Regions from separate parts of the Streptosporangium sp. NPDC005286 genome, predicted to be linked through region 3. Evidence: riboswitches for the same ligand, from Rfam matches in the RefSeq annotation. Region 3 holds a riboswitch; each other region holds the start of a gene.
What was found. Region 3 has a riboswitch for cobalamin ahead of ABZU75_RS15000 (ribonucleoside-diphosphate reductase subunit alpha). Riboswitches for the same ligand answer to the same signal wherever they lie in the genome.
Positions count from the first base shown of each region.

Region 1: linked by a shared signal. The riboswitch ahead of bluB (5,6-dimethylbenzimidazole synthase) and the one ahead of ABZU75_RS15000 (ribonucleoside-diphosphate reductase subunit alpha) in region 3 are both predicted to bind cobalamin.
Region 2: linked by a shared signal. The riboswitch ahead of ABZU75_RS06880 ((2Fe-2S)-binding protein) and the one ahead of ABZU75_RS15000 (ribonucleoside-diphosphate reductase subunit alpha) in region 3 are both predicted to bind cobalamin.
Region 4: linked by a shared signal. The riboswitch ahead of ABZU75_RS37800 (ABC transporter substrate-binding protein) and the one ahead of ABZU75_RS15000 (ribonucleoside-diphosphate reductase subunit alpha) in region 3 are both predicted to bind cobalamin.

Region 1 covers NZ_JBEXGU010000012.1:36,069-40,012, forward strand. Annotated here, with positions in the region: gene ABZU75_RS07135 (lipase) at 1-409, shown strand, start outside; gene ABZU75_RS07140 (hypothetical protein) at 535-666, opposite strand; gene ABZU75_RS07145 (hypothetical protein) at 663-1,643, opposite strand; cobalamin riboswitch at 1,818-2,017, shown strand; gene bluB (5,6-dimethylbenzimidazole synthase) at 2,047-2,691, shown strand; gene ABZU75_RS07155 (WD40 repeat domain-containing protein) at 3,789-3,944, opposite strand, start outside.
Region 2 covers NZ_JBEXGU010000011.1:84,489-88,432, forward strand. Annotated here, with positions in the region: gene ABZU75_RS06870 (hypothetical protein) at 1-276, shown strand, start outside; gene ABZU75_RS06875 (SAM-dependent methyltransferase) at 405-1,223, shown strand; gene ABZU75_RS06880 ((2Fe-2S)-binding protein) at 1,269-2,048, opposite strand; cobalamin riboswitch at 2,109-2,235, opposite strand; gene ABZU75_RS06885 (leucine-rich repeat domain-containing protein) at 2,503-3,441, shown strand; gene ABZU75_RS06890 (hypothetical protein) at 3,587-3,817, opposite strand.
Region 3 covers NZ_JBEXGU010000033.1:6,479-10,422, reverse strand. Annotated here, with positions in the region: gene ABZU75_RS15005 (ribonucleotide-diphosphate reductase subunit beta) at 1-78, opposite strand, end outside; gene ABZU75_RS15000 (ribonucleoside-diphosphate reductase subunit alpha) at 145-2,400, opposite strand; cobalamin riboswitch at 2,516-2,718, opposite strand; gene ABZU75_RS14995 (tripartite tricarboxylate transporter substrate-binding protein) at 2,723-3,745, opposite strand; gene glmS (glutamine--fructose-6-phosphate transaminase (isomerizing)) at 3,851-3,944, opposite strand, start outside.
Region 4 covers NZ_JBEXGU010000167.1:8,770-12,713, forward strand. Annotated here, with positions in the region: gene ABZU75_RS37790 (ABC transporter ATP-binding protein) at 1-575, opposite strand, end outside; gene ABZU75_RS37795 (iron ABC transporter permease) at 572-1,648, opposite strand; gene ABZU75_RS37800 (ABC transporter substrate-binding protein) at 1,645-2,595, opposite strand; cobalamin riboswitch at 2,809-3,008, opposite strand; gene ABZU75_RS37805 (hypothetical protein) at 3,023-3,214, opposite strand; gene ABZU75_RS37810 (hypothetical protein) at 3,208-3,492, opposite strand.

The DNA.
Region 1 (3,944 bases), on a different contig from region 3:
GCGGGTCAAGGCGGTTTTGAACCTGGACGGACCCGCCCTCGGCAAGGTGGCCGCCAAAGGATTGGCCAAGCCGTACATGCTCATGGAGGCCGAGATCTTCGACAAGCCCATCCGCGGGCAGAAGGCCTTCTGGTCCCGGCTGAAGGGCTGGCGGCTGCACGTGAAGACCAAGGGCGTCAAGCACAATTCCTATACCGACCTGCCGCTGCTGTACGAGCAGGCGGCGCCGGTGATCGGCCTGTCAAAGGAGCAGTTGCGAGCGGTAAACGGCACACTGTCGGCGGCGCGTTCCGTGGCCGTCACCCGCGCCTACACCATGGCCTTCCTCGATCTGCATCTACGGCGCAAAGGCGACCTGCTCGACAGGCGTTCCTCACGGTTTCCCGAGGTGCAGGTGATCGCCCGTTAGGGCTCACGCGACCAGATGAAGCCGCTCTCGTAGGCGTAAATGGTGGCATGCAGCCTGTCGCGGACCTGGAGTGTCGTGACTCGCTTGATGCTTGACGCAATGGCATCGGATGATGCTTGACACTCCTAGCTGGTCTTTCGCTGTTTAGTATGCGCTTTGGACTTGATCCGGGTGACCTCCTGGGTGGTGGTTCGCGAGACGACGCGGATCGGCTCGCCGTCGGCGTGGATGGTGAGGTGGGTGTCATCGACGGTCACGTCCAAAATCTTGCGGGCGTGCACCCGGCCGACCTGGACCTTCTGGCCGACGACCATGATGGTGCCGCGAATGGAGACCGTGCGCTGGACAGCTGCCGGGCTACACCACGCTGGACGAGCTGGTGAAGAAGATCCGCACCGAGGTCAACCGCGGGTTCTTCACGCTGGTGTCCGGTCGGGTGGACGCGGCGGCGCGGGCGCGGCTGGGCAGGCTGCTGGTGGTCGACCCGGTCACGCGGCGCAGCGAGTACGACGGGTTGAAGGACGTCGCGCAGGCGGCGTCGCTCGGCAAGTTCAAGGGCCGCCTGTCGTTCCTGCGGGACCTGGACGCGCTCGGCCCTACCGAGGTGTGGCTGGAGGGCGTCCCGCCGGGAAAGATCGCGCACTTCGCGGGCGAGGCGCGCGTGACCGATGTCGCCGATCTGCGCAAGGTGCTGGACGAGGACAAGCGGCTCGTGCTGATCGTGAGCCTGCTGCACACGGCGCGGACCGGGGTCCGGGACGACGTGGTGACGATGTTCTGCAAGCGGATCGCGGCGATTCACCGCAAGGGCCGCGACCAGCTCGACAAGCTCCGGGAGACCCACCGCGCCGAGTCCGAGCGGCTGCTGGGGGTGTTCGGCGACGTCCTGAACGGCGTCCGCGAGGCGTTCGTTCCTGGCGGGACTGCGCCCTTCGGACTGCCAGCCGCCGAAGCCGCGGACCAGCAGCCCGCCGCCGGGGAGCAGGACGTGGCCGAGCGCGCGGGACGGCTGGTACTGAAGGCGCTGGAACAGGCCGGCGGCCTGGATGCCCTGGCCGCCGCGCACCAGGCCGTGTCCGCCCACCACGGCAACAACTACCTGCCGCTGCTGGAACAGCACTACGGCTCGCACCGCTCTGCGCTGTTCACGCTGGTCGAATCGATCGACCTGGAGTCGACCAACGCCGACCGCGCCGTCCTGGACGCGGTGGAGTACCTGAAGGCCCAACGCCACGCCCGGGCGGTGTTCGTCCCCGAGCGGATCGAGGTGGAACGCGAAGGGGCCGACGGGACGCCGGGCACGGTGGTCCTGTCGGTCGACGTGGACGCCTTCGCCTCGGCGCTGTGGCGGAAGATCCTCAAGGACCCGGCCACAATCGCAAGCGGTGAGGTGATCAGCTACCGTACTCTCGGCGAACTGTTGCGAGGTGCCTTGCGGTCGCGAGGAGAATCGGGAAGCCGGTGTGATTCCGGCACGGGCCCGCCGCGGTGACCGGGAAGCCGCCGTCCACGTGCGAAGCACAGCCACTGGCTCGTAAGGGCTGGGAAGGCGGGCGGTCAGGCGTTGATCCGGGAGTCCGAAGACCGGCCTCGCGCCCATCGCCCCGCCAGGGGCACGACGCAGCGGGAGCCTGCCCATGAACAGCCAGCTTTACGATGTCATTCACCGCCGCCGCGACGTGCGAGGCCAGTTCACCGGCGGACCCGTGCCGGACGAGGTGCTGCACCGCGTGCTGTCGGCGGCTCACGCCGCCCCCAGCGTCGGGCTGTCCCAGCCGTGGGACTTCGTCGTGGTGCGCGACGCCGAGATCCGCGGCGCCTTCCACGACCACGTCCAGCACGAGCGGGCGACCTTCGCCGCCACCCTCGATGGCGAGGCCGCCCGGCGGTTCGCCCAGATCAAGATCGACGGGGTGCGCGAGTCGACGCTGTCCGTCGTGGTCACCTATGACCAGGACAGGGGCGGTCCCGCGGTGCTCGGCCGCCACGCCATCGCCGACGCCGGCCTGTACTCGGTGTGCCTGGCCATCCAGAACCTGTGGCTGGCCGCGACCGCCGAACGGCTCGGCATCGGCTGGGTGTCTTTCTACCGTGAGCCTTTTGTGCGGGACCTGCTCGGTATCCCCGTTCAGATCCGTCCGGTCGCGTGGCTGTGTCTCGGTCCCGTCACCCACCTCGAAGAGGCCCCTGATCTGGAACGGCACGGATGGCGGCGACGGCGCCCGCTGGCCGCCGCCATCCATCACGACCAATGGGGGACGAGCGGCCTCGGCCACCGTTAACTCACCCAACCTGACGCCACCATCGCCTCGAGCGCCCGACTGCTGGGCGCAGCCGCGCCACCATCTACAAGTACAGCCCCGAGCTCAGGACCTGCGGCGACCGCCAAGCAATTGAGATCGACGTGTCCGATAAGGAGAAACCCCAGAGTTCCCGCGAACCCAGGGTTCGAGCCCAGGCTGTTGGGGTGGTCTGGGAGGTTGTGCGCCCTTGGGTTCGCCGGAACCCAAGGCCGTCTACGGTCAGCCGTTCCCGGAGCGGCACCGGGCGGCGCCCAGGGCCCGGCGAGGCGAGGCCGCCCCGGCCCGGCGAGCAGTTGAGGCGCCTGAGCCGGTGTACGGCGCCAACCCCCGCGTGAGCAGGCGTCCTCTGCCAGGGCGGCGCCCAGCACCGGACCGAGTCATCCCCGACCGGGCCGGCACACGACTCCTCGGCTTCACCACCACCACAAAAACCTCAACGAAGAGGAAGAGGCTTCACCGATCCCGAGCCCCCTTCAACCGCCAAAGCGACGTGCTCTACAAGGAGAACACCCAGGTCCTGGAGCTATTACGACGATGGAGAGCTCAGGCAACTGTGGGGTTATTCCTTACCAGCTCGGCGACGCGCGGGTGATGCCAGTTGAGGATCGACGTGGCGGTGGTACCGCCGGTGGCCGGACTCAGGGGCACCACTACGACGCGCAGGCGGCGCCGGGGCTGAGAAACCGCGAGGTCATATTGCCAGCCTATGGCCAGCCACGAAACGAGTTCATAGCTCGGCTCTTGACCGGGGCCTTGATCGCGTCGGCCGGACTCCGGAGGCCTGCCACGTCCCGAGCCGACGAGCTGAGTCGATGGCTCGTTTTCGTTCCGATCGGCGCCGGTGGCGCCAACCACCGTGACCAGGCTCCAACATCAAGACCCAGCTCGCGGAACCGGTCATCCTCTATGGCGACGTGACAAATAGCGTCGCTGGAACCCTGACGGATAGCTCCGCGCGTCACACACAGAAGTCCAGTTCCGTGACCCTCCGGCGGATCAGCTGGTCCCCGACCGGCCTCCTGGGGGGATTGGATCGGATTTTGGCGGTAGGGCTGAAGCGGTGATGATCTACTGGGTCAGCGGGTCGGCCACAACCGCACCGTGCTGTCGAGGCTGCCGGTGGCGAGGGTTTTGCCGTCCGGGCTGAAGGCCACCGAGTAGACCCTGTCGGTGTGGCCGGTGAGGGTGGCGACGGTGTTGTGGCCGGCCACGTCCCACAACCGCACCGTGTC
Region 2 (3,944 bases), on a different contig from region 3:
TCCCCGCCGTACCGTTTACACCTTCTGGGGGAACAAATGTTCATTGTCCGTTATCTCATCACCGCCGTTCTCGCCGCCTCAGCGGTGGCGCTCACCGCGCCGGTCGCGTACGCCGATCCTGAACCCCTGCCGCCCTGGTCACCCTTGTCGGAGGACTACGAGCCCTCGGGCACGCTGACGGTCAGGAACGGTGACCGCACGGAGACCCGGACCTGGGTGCCCGGTCACCAGAGCTACCGGAGCACCGAGAACAGCTCCAGTTCGCTGCACAGGTAGGCCCTAGGACTCCGGAGCGTGCGGGGGTCGTGCTCGCCCTGGCAGGTGGTCGCACATGGTTTGTCGGCAAAGATCCATTATCTTGCGGATTCCCCATATCCTCTCCGGAGGCGAAGAAGGGTGAGGGCATGACCGAGCAAGAGGCTGTTCCAGCGGGTATCGACCCGAACACCCCAAGTGTCGCTCGAATGTACGACTACTACCTCGGAGGCAAGGACAACTTCGCCTCCGACCGGGCGGCCGCGGAACAGTTCATGCGGGTGGTGCCCGGTATCCGCGAGATGACCCGGGCGAACCGGGCGTTCCTCTCGCGAGTCGTCGAGCTGCTCGTGCGCCAGGGCGTGCGGCAGTTCCTCGACATCGGGTCGGGACTGCCGACGCAGGACAACGTGCACCAGGTCGCCCATCGCATCACGCCCGACACCCGGGTGGTCTATGTCGACAACGACCCCATCGTCCTGGTGCACGGCCGTGCGCTCCTGGAGGACAACCACCTCACCTCTGTCGTCCAGGGCGACATGCGGGAACCCGAGAAGCTCCTGAGGGACCCGCAGATCGAGAGCGCCGTCGACTTCACCCAGCCCGTCGCGGTGCTGCTGATCTCGATGCTGCACTTCATTCCCGACGACGCCCTGGTCGCCCACATCATCACCACGATCCGCGAACGGCTGGCCCCGGGTAGCCATCTGATCGTCACGCACGCCTTCGAGGCCAACGTCAGCGCCGAGGTGCACGAGGCCGGGCAGCAGGTCTACCGCTCGACCAGCGCGGGGGCGCTCACCTCGCGCGGCCCGGAACAGCTGGCCGAGCTGCTGAGTGGAATGGAGCTGCTGGAGCCGGGGATCGTCCCGGTCGAGGCGTGGCGCTCCGAGTACGACGAGTACGGAGAGAAGATCACCGTCGACTTCACCAAGCCTGGCATCCTCGGCGTCGTCGGACGTAGCTGACCGCCTCCAGGCGAACTGGACTGGGAAGGCGCGAAGTGAAGAGCGTCAGCCAGGGCGGCGGGTTTGTGGCCGGCGGGCCGGCAACAGGACGCAGTCACCGCACATGCCGCCGCCGGGCAGGCGGTAGTACAGGCAGCAGCTGCGACGGACGAAGAAGGGACGGCCGGGTACGGGCTCGGTCAGTTCGCCGGTGCCGCGCAGGAGATCCCGGTCCAGCAGTTCGCGGCCCAGCCGCACGGCCTTCGCGGTGAGGTCGGGCCGTCGGTGGGTGAAGGCGCCGATGGTTCCGGCCAGTGCGGAGGCCGCATTGCCCCACAACAGCCCCGGCGCGATCTTCACGATCCGCCGGACCGCCTCCGCGAGCGGTTCCAGCATCTCGGCCATGATGCCGCGGTAGACCGGTTCGGTGATCCGCGCGGGGTCGCGGACGCCCCAGCCGGACAGCCGGGTGGCTCGCAGCGGCAGCGGGTCGGGGGCCGGCCGCCAGTACAGGTGCTCGGGGGCCAGGTCGATGAGCAGGTCGTGCGCGACCACGGCGCCGATGGACGGTGACCACAGGCGGGCGGCCAGGCCCTGGAACAGGATCGAGGCGGCCACCCGGTGCTCGGTGGTGTCCAGCCGTCCGGCCATGTCGTGGATTCTCGCCTCCAGGACGCCCGGATCCGTCCACAGATCGGTGAACGGCCGCCATCCGGCCTCGGCCTCGCCTGTCTCGATCCCGAAGTAGCCGCCGATGGCGCGGACGTCGGCGACCGCGCCGGCGACCACGGCCGGGGCGGCGGGCAGCAGTCCGGGCGGAGCACCGGCGCGTGAGTCGCACGGCATGGCAACCGCCTTCCTCTCTTGGGGAGTTCCGCCCCAATTTCGCTGAGGAGGCGACGGCGTGAGTCTCCTGGCTCTCGGGTCCAAGCTCGCCCGGCCTTCCCACCCGTACCCGGGCAGTGGCGATGTCGGGGTCCGCTCGCCGATCACAGTGGCGGGACCGCGCCGGGTTCACACCGGCTTCCTCGTTCCGCCGTCACCTTCGCTGTCATGGTCGCACGGCCCGCGTGATTCGCGGTGGGAGGGCCTGCCCAAGGAGGCCACCGCTTCCGGCGGCGCGCTTTTCACCGCGTACCGGCGATACCTTGCCCAACTCGCGATCATGCTGTGACCAGCGGCCCCGCGCCCCGAGGACGAGACAAGTTCAATGATCCACAACCGGGTCGCAAGTCCTCATCGCTACCGTGATCGCCGATCACATCTTGTTGACGGCAAGGAGAGAATCAGGGTGGCAGCGGTGGATTCCGTGCTTCGGACCGCTCGGCGGCGGATGAACACGTACCTGCGCGAGGGTTCTGACACGTTGGACCTGTCGGGTCTCGGGTTGGCCCGGGTGCCCGAGGAGGTGGCCGAGCTTCCCGGCCTGCGGGTGCTGCGCCTGAGGTCCAACTGGTTGACCGAGCTTCCCCGGTTCCCGACCGACCTGCCCGCGCTGACCGAGCTCTACCTCGGGGGCAACCGTACGCTGACCGCCCTGCCCGAGTGGATCGGCGAGCTGACCGGACTGGTCCGCCTCGATGTCTCGGTGACCGGACTGCGCCGCCTCCCCGACTCGATGCGCGAGCTCACCGGTCTCACGGAACTCGACCTGAGCAACCTCCATGACCTGGAGGAGGTGCCCGAGTGGATCGGCGACCTCACCCGGCTCGCCAGGCTCCGCATGTGGTACGCCGGGCCGGCCTGTTTCCCGGCGTCGATGGCCCGTCTCACCGCCCTCACCTGGTTGGACCTGACATACAGCCGGCCCGCCGACCTCTCTCCGTGGCTGGGCGAGCTGACCGCTCTGGAGCATCTCGATATGGGATGCGTCCCACTGACCGGCCTGCCGGAGTCGATCGGGAACCTCACCGCCCTCACCTCTCTCGGCCTGTGGAACACCGGGCTGACCGAGCTGCCGGAGTCGATCGGCAAACTCACCGCCCTCAGATCCCTCAGCCTGGGCAAGAACAAGCTGACCGCCCTTCCCGCGTCGATGCGGACCCTCACCCCCCTGACCAAGCTCGATCTGCAGGGAAACCGGCTGGCCGAGCTGCCGGAGTGGCTGGGTGAGCTGACCGCGCTCACCGAACTGCGCCTGGACCGCAACGACCCCAGGCCCCAGGTTCCGGCCTCGCTGCGAGCACTCGCGCGAACCCGTCCGGAATGGCGCCGCTTCCTGGCCAGCCGCACCCGCTGAGCTTCGAGGATGCCGCCCGGGTCGGGGCGGCATCCCATGAACCTCCTATCGATCTTCGCAATGAGAACCCATTGCCAAAGGTCGAAGGCGCGTCAACTCACGGGTGCAGCGGATCTGAAGATGGGCCCGAGACGGGCGGCGGACCTCAGCGGGGAGTACCCGGTGTGCTCGGCGGCGGCGGCGGCGGCGGGGGCGGCGGGGGCGGCGGCACTGGGGTGCCACCTCCGCCTCCGGTGTGCTGTCCAGGTTCGCCACAGTCATGTATGGGGTTGCACACGGGGGGCATGGCGAAGGCGGAACCGGCGGTGAGCGCCTGCGCACCGCCGAGTGCGAAGAACATCGCGATGACCGCGATGGCCTTGTGCTTTCTGTTCATGAGAGGTCCTCCTTCCGTCGTTGAGAATGATCGACGATCTCTCGATCGCCTTGGAGACGTCTTGGAGGCGGCTGCAATCGGCTTGGGACCAGCGCATGCTGTACCAGAACGCCGTCCGGGCGGCGCG
Region 3 (3,944 bases):
CGCGGCCCGGTAGCGCTCGTAGAACTCGGGGTAGCGCATCGGCCGCAGGGTGAGATCCATGCCGGGGTCGAGCAACATCGGGAAAATGCCTTTCGGAGTGGCTGAGGGGTGACGGGGTGCCCTCGGGACGGGCCGCCGGCAGGTCTACTGGCAGGCGTCGCAGTACTCGGGGTTCTCCAGGGAGCAGGCGACGGCCTGGGGGTCGAGGACGGGGACGGGGACCTCCCCGGCCACCGGTGCCGCCACGGTGGCCTGCGCGATCCGGGTGGCCGGGCGCGAGCGCAGGTAGTAGGTGGTCTTCAGGCCCGACTTCCAGGCGTAGGCGTACATCGAGGAGAGCTTGCCGATGGTCGGCGTGGCCATGAACAGGTTCAGCGACTGCGACTGGTCGATGTACGGGGTGCGTGCGGCGGCCAGGTCGATCAGCGCCTTCTGCGGCAGCTCCCAGGCGGTCCGGTAGAGCAGCTTCAGGTCGGCGGGGATCTCGGGAATGTCCTGGACGGAGCCGTCGGCGCGCTTGATCGCGTCACGGATCCGCGAGGTCCACAGCCCCCGGGCCCGCAGGTCGGCGACGAGATAGCGGTTGACCTGGAGGAACTCACCCGAGAGGGTCTCGCGCTTGAAGATGTTGGAGACCTGCGGCTCGATGCACTCGTAGCAACCGGCGATGGAGGCGATCGTGGCCGTGGGCGCGATCGCGATCATCAGCGAGTTACGCAGCCCCGTTCCGGCGATCCGCTCCCTGAGCTCCGTCCACGCGGCCGACGTCGCGGCCCCGTAGTGGTCGGGGTGGAGCACCCCGGCGGCGGCCCTGGTCTCCTGGTACGAGGGGTGGCGGCCCCGCTCCGCGGCCAGGTCCGAGGAGGTCCGGTAGGCGGCCAGCGCGATCTCCTCGGAGATCCGGGTGGACAGCTCCAGCGCCCGCGGCGAGTCGAACGGCAGCCGCAGCGTGAACAGCACGTCGGCCAGGCCCATCACGCCGAGCCCGATCGGGCGCCACCTCTGGTTGGCGGCCCGGGCCTCGGGGGTCGGGTAGAAGCCCAGGTCGATGGTGCGGTCGAGGAACCGCACGGCGGTGCGGACCGTCGCGCGCAGCCGCGCCCAGTCGATCCCGTCTCCGGACTCCCCGGACAGGTGGGCGGCCAGGTTGATCGAGCCGAGGTTGCAGACCGCGGTCTCGGCGTCGCTGGTGACCTCGAGGATCTCGGTGCAGAGGTTCGACAGATGGATGACGTTTTCCGGCCTGGCCGTCTGGTTGGAGGTCCGGTTGGCCGCGTCCTTGAAGGTCATCCAGCCGTTGCCGGTCTGGGCGAGCGTGCGCATCATCCGGCCGTACAGGGTGCGGGCGGGGAGCTGCGCGGTGAACCGGCCCTCGGCCTCGGCGGCCCGGTAGGCGTCGTCGAACGCGGCGCCGTACAGGTCGGTGAGGTGCGGGACCTCCTTGGGGTCGAACAGTGACCACACGCCGTCGGCCTCGACCCGGCGCATGAACTCGTCGGGGATCCAGTTGGCCAGGTTCAGGTTGTGCGTGCGGCGGGCCTCCTCGCCGGTGTTGTCGCGCAGTTCGAGGAACTCCTCGATGTCGGCGTGCCAGGGCTCCAGGTAGACGCAGGCCGCGCCCTTGCGGCGGCCGCCCTGGTTGACCGCGGCGACGCTTGCGTCCAGGGTGCGCAGCCAGGGCACGATGCCGTTGGAATGGCCGTTGGTACCGCGGATCAGCGAGCCCCGCGAGCGGATCCGGCTCCAGGCGATCCCGATGCCCCCGGCGTACTTCGACAGCCGCGCGACCTGCCCGTAGCGCTCGTAGATGGCCTCCAGCTCGTCGCGGGGCGAGTCGAGCAGGAAGCACGAGGAGAGCTGGGGCCTGCGCGAGCCGGAGTTGAACAGCGTGGGCGAGCTGGGCAGGTAGGACAGGGTGGCCATGAGCGCGTACAGCTCGGCGGCCTCCTCGACGGTCTCGGACAGGCCGCAGGCCACCCGGAGGAAGAAGTGCTGCGGGCGCTCCAGCACCTTGCGGGTGCGCGGGTGACGCAGCAGGTAGCGGTCGTAGACGGTACGCAGCCCGAAGTACTCGAATCTGGCGTCGGCGTCCGGCTCGATGAGCGCGTCCAGGACTCCGGCGTGGGCGGCCACGAACTCCGCGAGCCCGTCGGCGATCAGCCCCGCCTCGTGCGTCGCGGCGACCGACTCGGAGAAGTCGCGGACGCCGTGCTCGGCGGCCTCGTCGGCGATCAGCTCGGCCAGCAGCGCGGCGGCGACCCTGGAGTTCTCGGGGTCGGTGATCACCCGGGCCGCCGCCTCGTCGATGGCCAGCCTGCGATCGACCGGCGCGTTCCCGGCGTTCTCCGCCACGGTTCCCGCCGCGATCCCTGCTGCGGTCTCTGCCAAGGCCTGTGTCACGTGGTGTTCCTCGCTCGCTCTGACTTCCCCGTACGGCTCCGCCGGAGGGGCACGCGTCCGCGAGCGATCCCGGGCACGCCGGACCGCCTCGTTCCGCGGGCCCTCCCACGAGGCCCTGGACAATCACGTCGCCGGCAGGTCTTCGGACTCACGGGCGCCCTGCGCATGCCTACCGGCCGTCGCTTCCCGGGCATGGTTCACCCAGTGCTCACATGACGGCTTTCGTTCCCGTTCACCGCTGCGGGGCAGTCCCGGAATCTCACCGGGTTCCCTCTTGCCTCGCCCCTCCCGGGGCGAACCAGCAACGAGCAGGATCCTACATCTAGGGGCGTCTGACGCAACTACCCCAACAAGTTGTGTCGGAGGACTTCAGTAGCCCGAGCTCGTGAAGCACCCCGCGGGTGCGGGCCGTCTCGGTGAAGAGCCACTGGCGGAAGTCGTCACCGCTGAGGTAGACCCGGCTCCATCCATTGGCCGCGCACAGGGCGCGCCAGCGCGGCGCGGCGTCGATCCTGTCACACAGGGCGATCGCGGCGTCCCGGTCCGTCTGGCTCATGCCCTTGGGTCCCAGCAGGCCGCACCAGTCGCTGTACTCCAGCCGGACCTCGACCTCCAGGAGCGTCGGCGCGTCGATCCCGTCGAGCCGGCTGCCCGAGGAGACCACCAGGGGACGCAGGCGGCCCGCGGTGATCTCGGGCCGCAGGGCGCGGGCCGACCCCAGCAGGGCCGCCACCCGTCCGACCTGGAGCGCCTCGGCGGCATCCTCGGCGCCGAGGAACCCCGCGTACTCCAGCAACCGGGCGTCCACCCCGAGGCACTTGCCGATCATGCCGTAGAGCACGTGGTCGGAACCGCCCTCCGGCCGGCCGCCGACCGTCAGCACCGCCGGGTTGCGGCGCAGCTCCGCGGCGAAGTCCTCGAAGGTGCGCAGGTGGGAGTCCGAGGGGACGACCAGGACCGTCCAGTCGCCGACCAGGCGGGCGAGAGGGGTGGTGGCGTCCACCACCGCGGCGGTGTTGGCGATCTCCGCGGCCGTCACCATCGGCATCGCGGTGACGAGCACCCTGCCCTCGCGTGTGAACGAGCCGTGTACGGCGCCGAACGCGTCACGCGGGACGGAACCCAGGGCTCCCGGCCGCTCGACGGCCATGGCGGAGCGCGCCAGCCCCGACAGGACCAGGACGGAGGCGAGCCTGCCCGCGATCCCGTCCCAGCCGTGGCCGTCGGCGGTGGGTTCGAGGATGCTCAGGCGGCCCACGGCCGAGTCGGCGGAGTCACCGTTCAGGTCACAGCCCGCGACGACCATGGCACCCGCCACCAGCGCGAAAAACCTCCTACGGCGCATAAGCGCCCCTTCCCCCAAGAACCCCCTATACCATAGGTTACCTCCTTATCACTATCTGTTACAGACCGGGGGCGGCCACCACCGGCGGCCGCCCCGGGAGCCGTCTCACTCCACCGTGACGCTCTTGGCCAGGTTGCGGGGCTTGTCGACGTCCCGCCCCAGTGCCACGGCGGCATGGTAGGCGAAGAGCTGGAGCGGG
Region 4 (3,944 bases), on a different contig from region 3:
CCGAGCCGCCGCACCAGCCGCAGGGCGTCCAGTTGGTGGCGCAGGTCGAGATGGTTGGTCGGCTCGTCCAGCACCATCGTCCCGGCTTGTTGCGCCAGGGCGCGGGCGATGAGGACGCGCTGCTTCTCGCCGCCGGACAGCCGGTCGAACGGAGCCTGGGCGAGATCGGCGACGTCCAACTCCTGCAGCGCGCCCGTGACGATGGCCCGGTCGTCGGCGTCGTCGCCCTGGAACGCCCGCTTGTAGGGGGTTCGGCCCATCGCCACCACGTCGTACACGGTCAGCTCGAACTCGCCGGGCGCCTCCTGCAGGACGGCGGCCAGCCGCCGGGCCAGCCGCCTGCCGGTCATCCGCCAGACGTCTTCGCCGTCCAACGTCACCTGTCCCGACGTGGGGCGCAGTGCGCGGTAGAGGGTGCGCAGCAGGGTGGACTTGCCCGCGCCGTTGGGGCCGACAAGCGCGACGACCTCGCCCGGGGCGATGTCCAAGGACACCTCCCGCACCAGGACCTTGCCGCTGACGACGACGCCGACGCCCTCTAGGCGCAGAGCCGCGGGTCTGTCCGCCGGGGTCACCGGGCCGCCCTCCGCCGCATGAGCCACAGGAAGAAAGGCCCTCCGGTCAGGGCGGTCAGGATGCCGATCGGGATCTCCTCGGGGGCGATCACACTGCGGGCGGCGAGGTCGGCGGCGATGAGGAAGGCCGCGCCTAGCAGGGCGACAGCGGGCAGCGCGCGCCGATGGTCGGCGCCGACCAGCAGGCGCACCACGTGCGGCAGCATCAGCCCCACGAACCCGATGGAACCGCTGACCGCGACGATCGCGCCGATCATCAGGGCGACCAGCGCGAACAGCGCGCCGCGAAAGCGGTGCACGTTCAGCCCCAGGGCGGCGGCGGCTTCCTCCCCGGCCAGCAGCAGGTTGAGCGGGCGGCCAAGACCCAGCAGCACGCCGGTGCCGAGCAGCACTGCCGCCGCGGGGATCCAGACGAGGTCCCAGGTGGTGCCGGCCAGGCCGCCCAGCATCCAGCGCAGCGCCGAATCGGCCTTGTGCGGGTCGTTGGAGGTGACGATGAGGTAGCTGGCCACCGCCGAGAGGACCTCGGCCGTGGCGACCCCGGACAGCACCAGCCGCACCGTCGTCATCCGCCCGCCGGTGCGGGCCAGGAAGTAGACCAGCACCAGCGCCGCGAAGGCACCGGCGAAAGCGGCCAGCGGCAGCGAGAACGCCCCCAGCAGCGAGACGTTGAACACCATGACGACGACCGCGCCGACCGTCGCGCCCGAGGACACCCCGAGCAGCATCGGGTCGGCCAGCGGGTTGCGCACCAGCGCCTGCAGGGCCATCCCGCACACCGACAACCCCGCGCCCACCACGCCGCACAGCAGAATGCGAGGGACGCGGACGTCCATCACGATCGTCTCCCGGACCGGCGCCCAGGTGGGCTCGACCAGAGGCGCATACAGCCGGTGCAGCACGATGGCCCACACCTCGCCGAACGGCAGGCGCACCGAACCGACCGCGACCCCGGCCGTGGCGGCCGCCACCACGGCAACGGCGAGCACCGCCAGGACCAGCGTGTACGGCACGCGCCCGCGACCGCCGACGACCACGGGTGCCGACGGCCTGGACGGGGCGATCTTGGTCACGCGAAGCGGTCCGGGTGGATCTGGCGGGCCAGTGACTCCACGCCAGAGGGCATCCGTACGCCCAGCACCGTGGACGACAGCGGCAGCACCGCGAACCGCTGGTCCCTGATCGCGGGCACGTCCTTGAGGGCCGGATTGGCGAGCAGGAACTTCTTCTTGCCCTCCACGGAATCGTCGCCGTAGTCGTAGATGACGATCACGTCGGGCGCCCGCTCGGCGACCTGCTCGAAGGAGACGTCTCCGAAGGACTTGGGAAGGTCGGCGAACAGATTCGTCCCACCCGCCAGTTTGATCATCTCGTTGCCGATTCCGGCGCCGCCAGCGGTGAAGGCGGTCTTGTCGCCGCTGTCGTAGACGAACACCTTGATCGGGTCGGCCCCGTCGATCTTGGCCTTGACGCCGTCCAGCACGCCGCGCATCGCGGCGATCTGCCGCTCAGCGCGGTCGGGCACGCCGAAGATCTTGCCGATCGTCCGGATCTCGTCCTCGACTTGGGTCATGGTCACCGGACCGGTCGGGCATGCTTCGATGTTGACGTGGGAGTCGATCCCGGCCTTGGCCAGGGCGTCCCGGCCGCGCCCCTCCTTCTCGGCGAAGGCGCTGTTGAATCCGCCGTAGACGAAGTCGGGCTCGGCCGACAGCAACGCCTCGTAAGAGGGGTACTCCTCGGCGAGCACCTTGATTCCGTTGTAGGCGGCCTGGTAGTCGGGCTGGATCTCGTCGTCGAGGTAGGCGGTCCCGACCATCGACTTCTCCAGTCCGAGAGCGAGCATGATCTCGGTGACGTGCTGGTTGAGTGTCACCGCCCGCTGCGGTGGCTTCTGGAAGGTAGTGGTCACGCCGCAGTTGGTCACGGTGAGGGGGAACCCCGCGGCGGCCGAGCTCGCCGCCGGGTTCGCGGCGCCCGTGGGACCGGCGGTCTGCTCGGTGGTTCCGCAGCCGACCACCAGCAAGGCGGATATTAGAAGTGGGAGGAAGAAAAGCGAGCGTCGGCTCGTCATGAACAGGTCCTTTCACTCACGGGCTGAGCCCGATGAGCGGGATGGGGCAAGGAGCCGGATCTTTAAAAGAAGCTCGTGACGCGGGCATCCCGAAGGCCCTCATGCCAGATGCGCGGCATGGCGATCACCGTTCCTCTCTTGGGGAGATCCGCCCCAATTTCTCTGAGGAGGCGACCGCGTGAGTCTCCTGGCTCTCGGGTCAACGCTCCTCCCGGCCTTCCCACCCGTTATCCGGGCAGTGGCTTCGTCGGGATTCGCTCGCCGATCACAGTGGCGGGACCGCGCCGGATTCACACCGGCTTCCTCGTTCCGCGCTCGCCTACGCCGACCATGCTCGCACACCACCCATCAACGACAAAGTGCGTACCACCCGTCAGACCCGGCGCGCCTCCCCACATTCGACGGGAGCACCGGCGCGCACACCGTGGAGCACCTGGGTGAGGACCTCCACCCCTCGTACCACGCGCGGCCCGGGCCTGTTGAAGTACGCCGGTCCGTCCAGCACCCACACCTGGCCCGCGCGGACCGCCGGCAGGTCGGCCCAGCCCGGATGGCAGGTCAGCAAAGCCACTCCGCTCGCGCCCGTTCGGGAGGAAAGCCGCAGGGCATCAGCGGGACCACCTCGGGTTGGGAGGCTCGCAGCCTCTCCCAGCCGATGGCGGTGGTGTGCTCGCCCGCTTCGGCCAGCAGCGGCTCACCGCCCGCCGCCCGGATCTGCTCGGGGACCCAGTGACCGGCGGGCCACAGCGGATCCAGCCACTCGATCGCCGCCACCCGCGACCATGGACCGCACCACCGCGAGCCTGTGGAGGGCGCGTCGGGCCGGTACGAGGCGCTGGCCACGATCGCCGCCGCGGCGAGGGCCGCCTACGCCGACGTCCAACCTGCGGATGCGTTCTTCGGGCATCGTGCACGCGGTCGTGATGCCTCCCCGGCTGGGCGGGGAGCGGATGCCGGGCCCGGCGTGCATGGTCGGAGTGAGCGGCTGAGATCCGGGCGTGGCACATCCGGACCGGGGCGCCGACTCGACGGCCAAAGGCGACTGATCGCGAGCTGGGAGACCGTCGGCCGATTGAGGCGCCAGGCGCTCCGGGTGATCAAAGCGCCAACTGCCACGAGAGTTTCATTGGCAGCAGTCGGATACCGGCTGTCCCTTCTTGGGCTTCTGAGTTGCGCGTTCTGGCTCGACGGCCAAGGCTGTTTCCGCACTCATAGGGTGCTGAATCCTGCTGACATTGTTCTGCGCTTGCCCGACTTCACTGTCACAGACCTGCGTTTCCGCTGACATCAGTCCT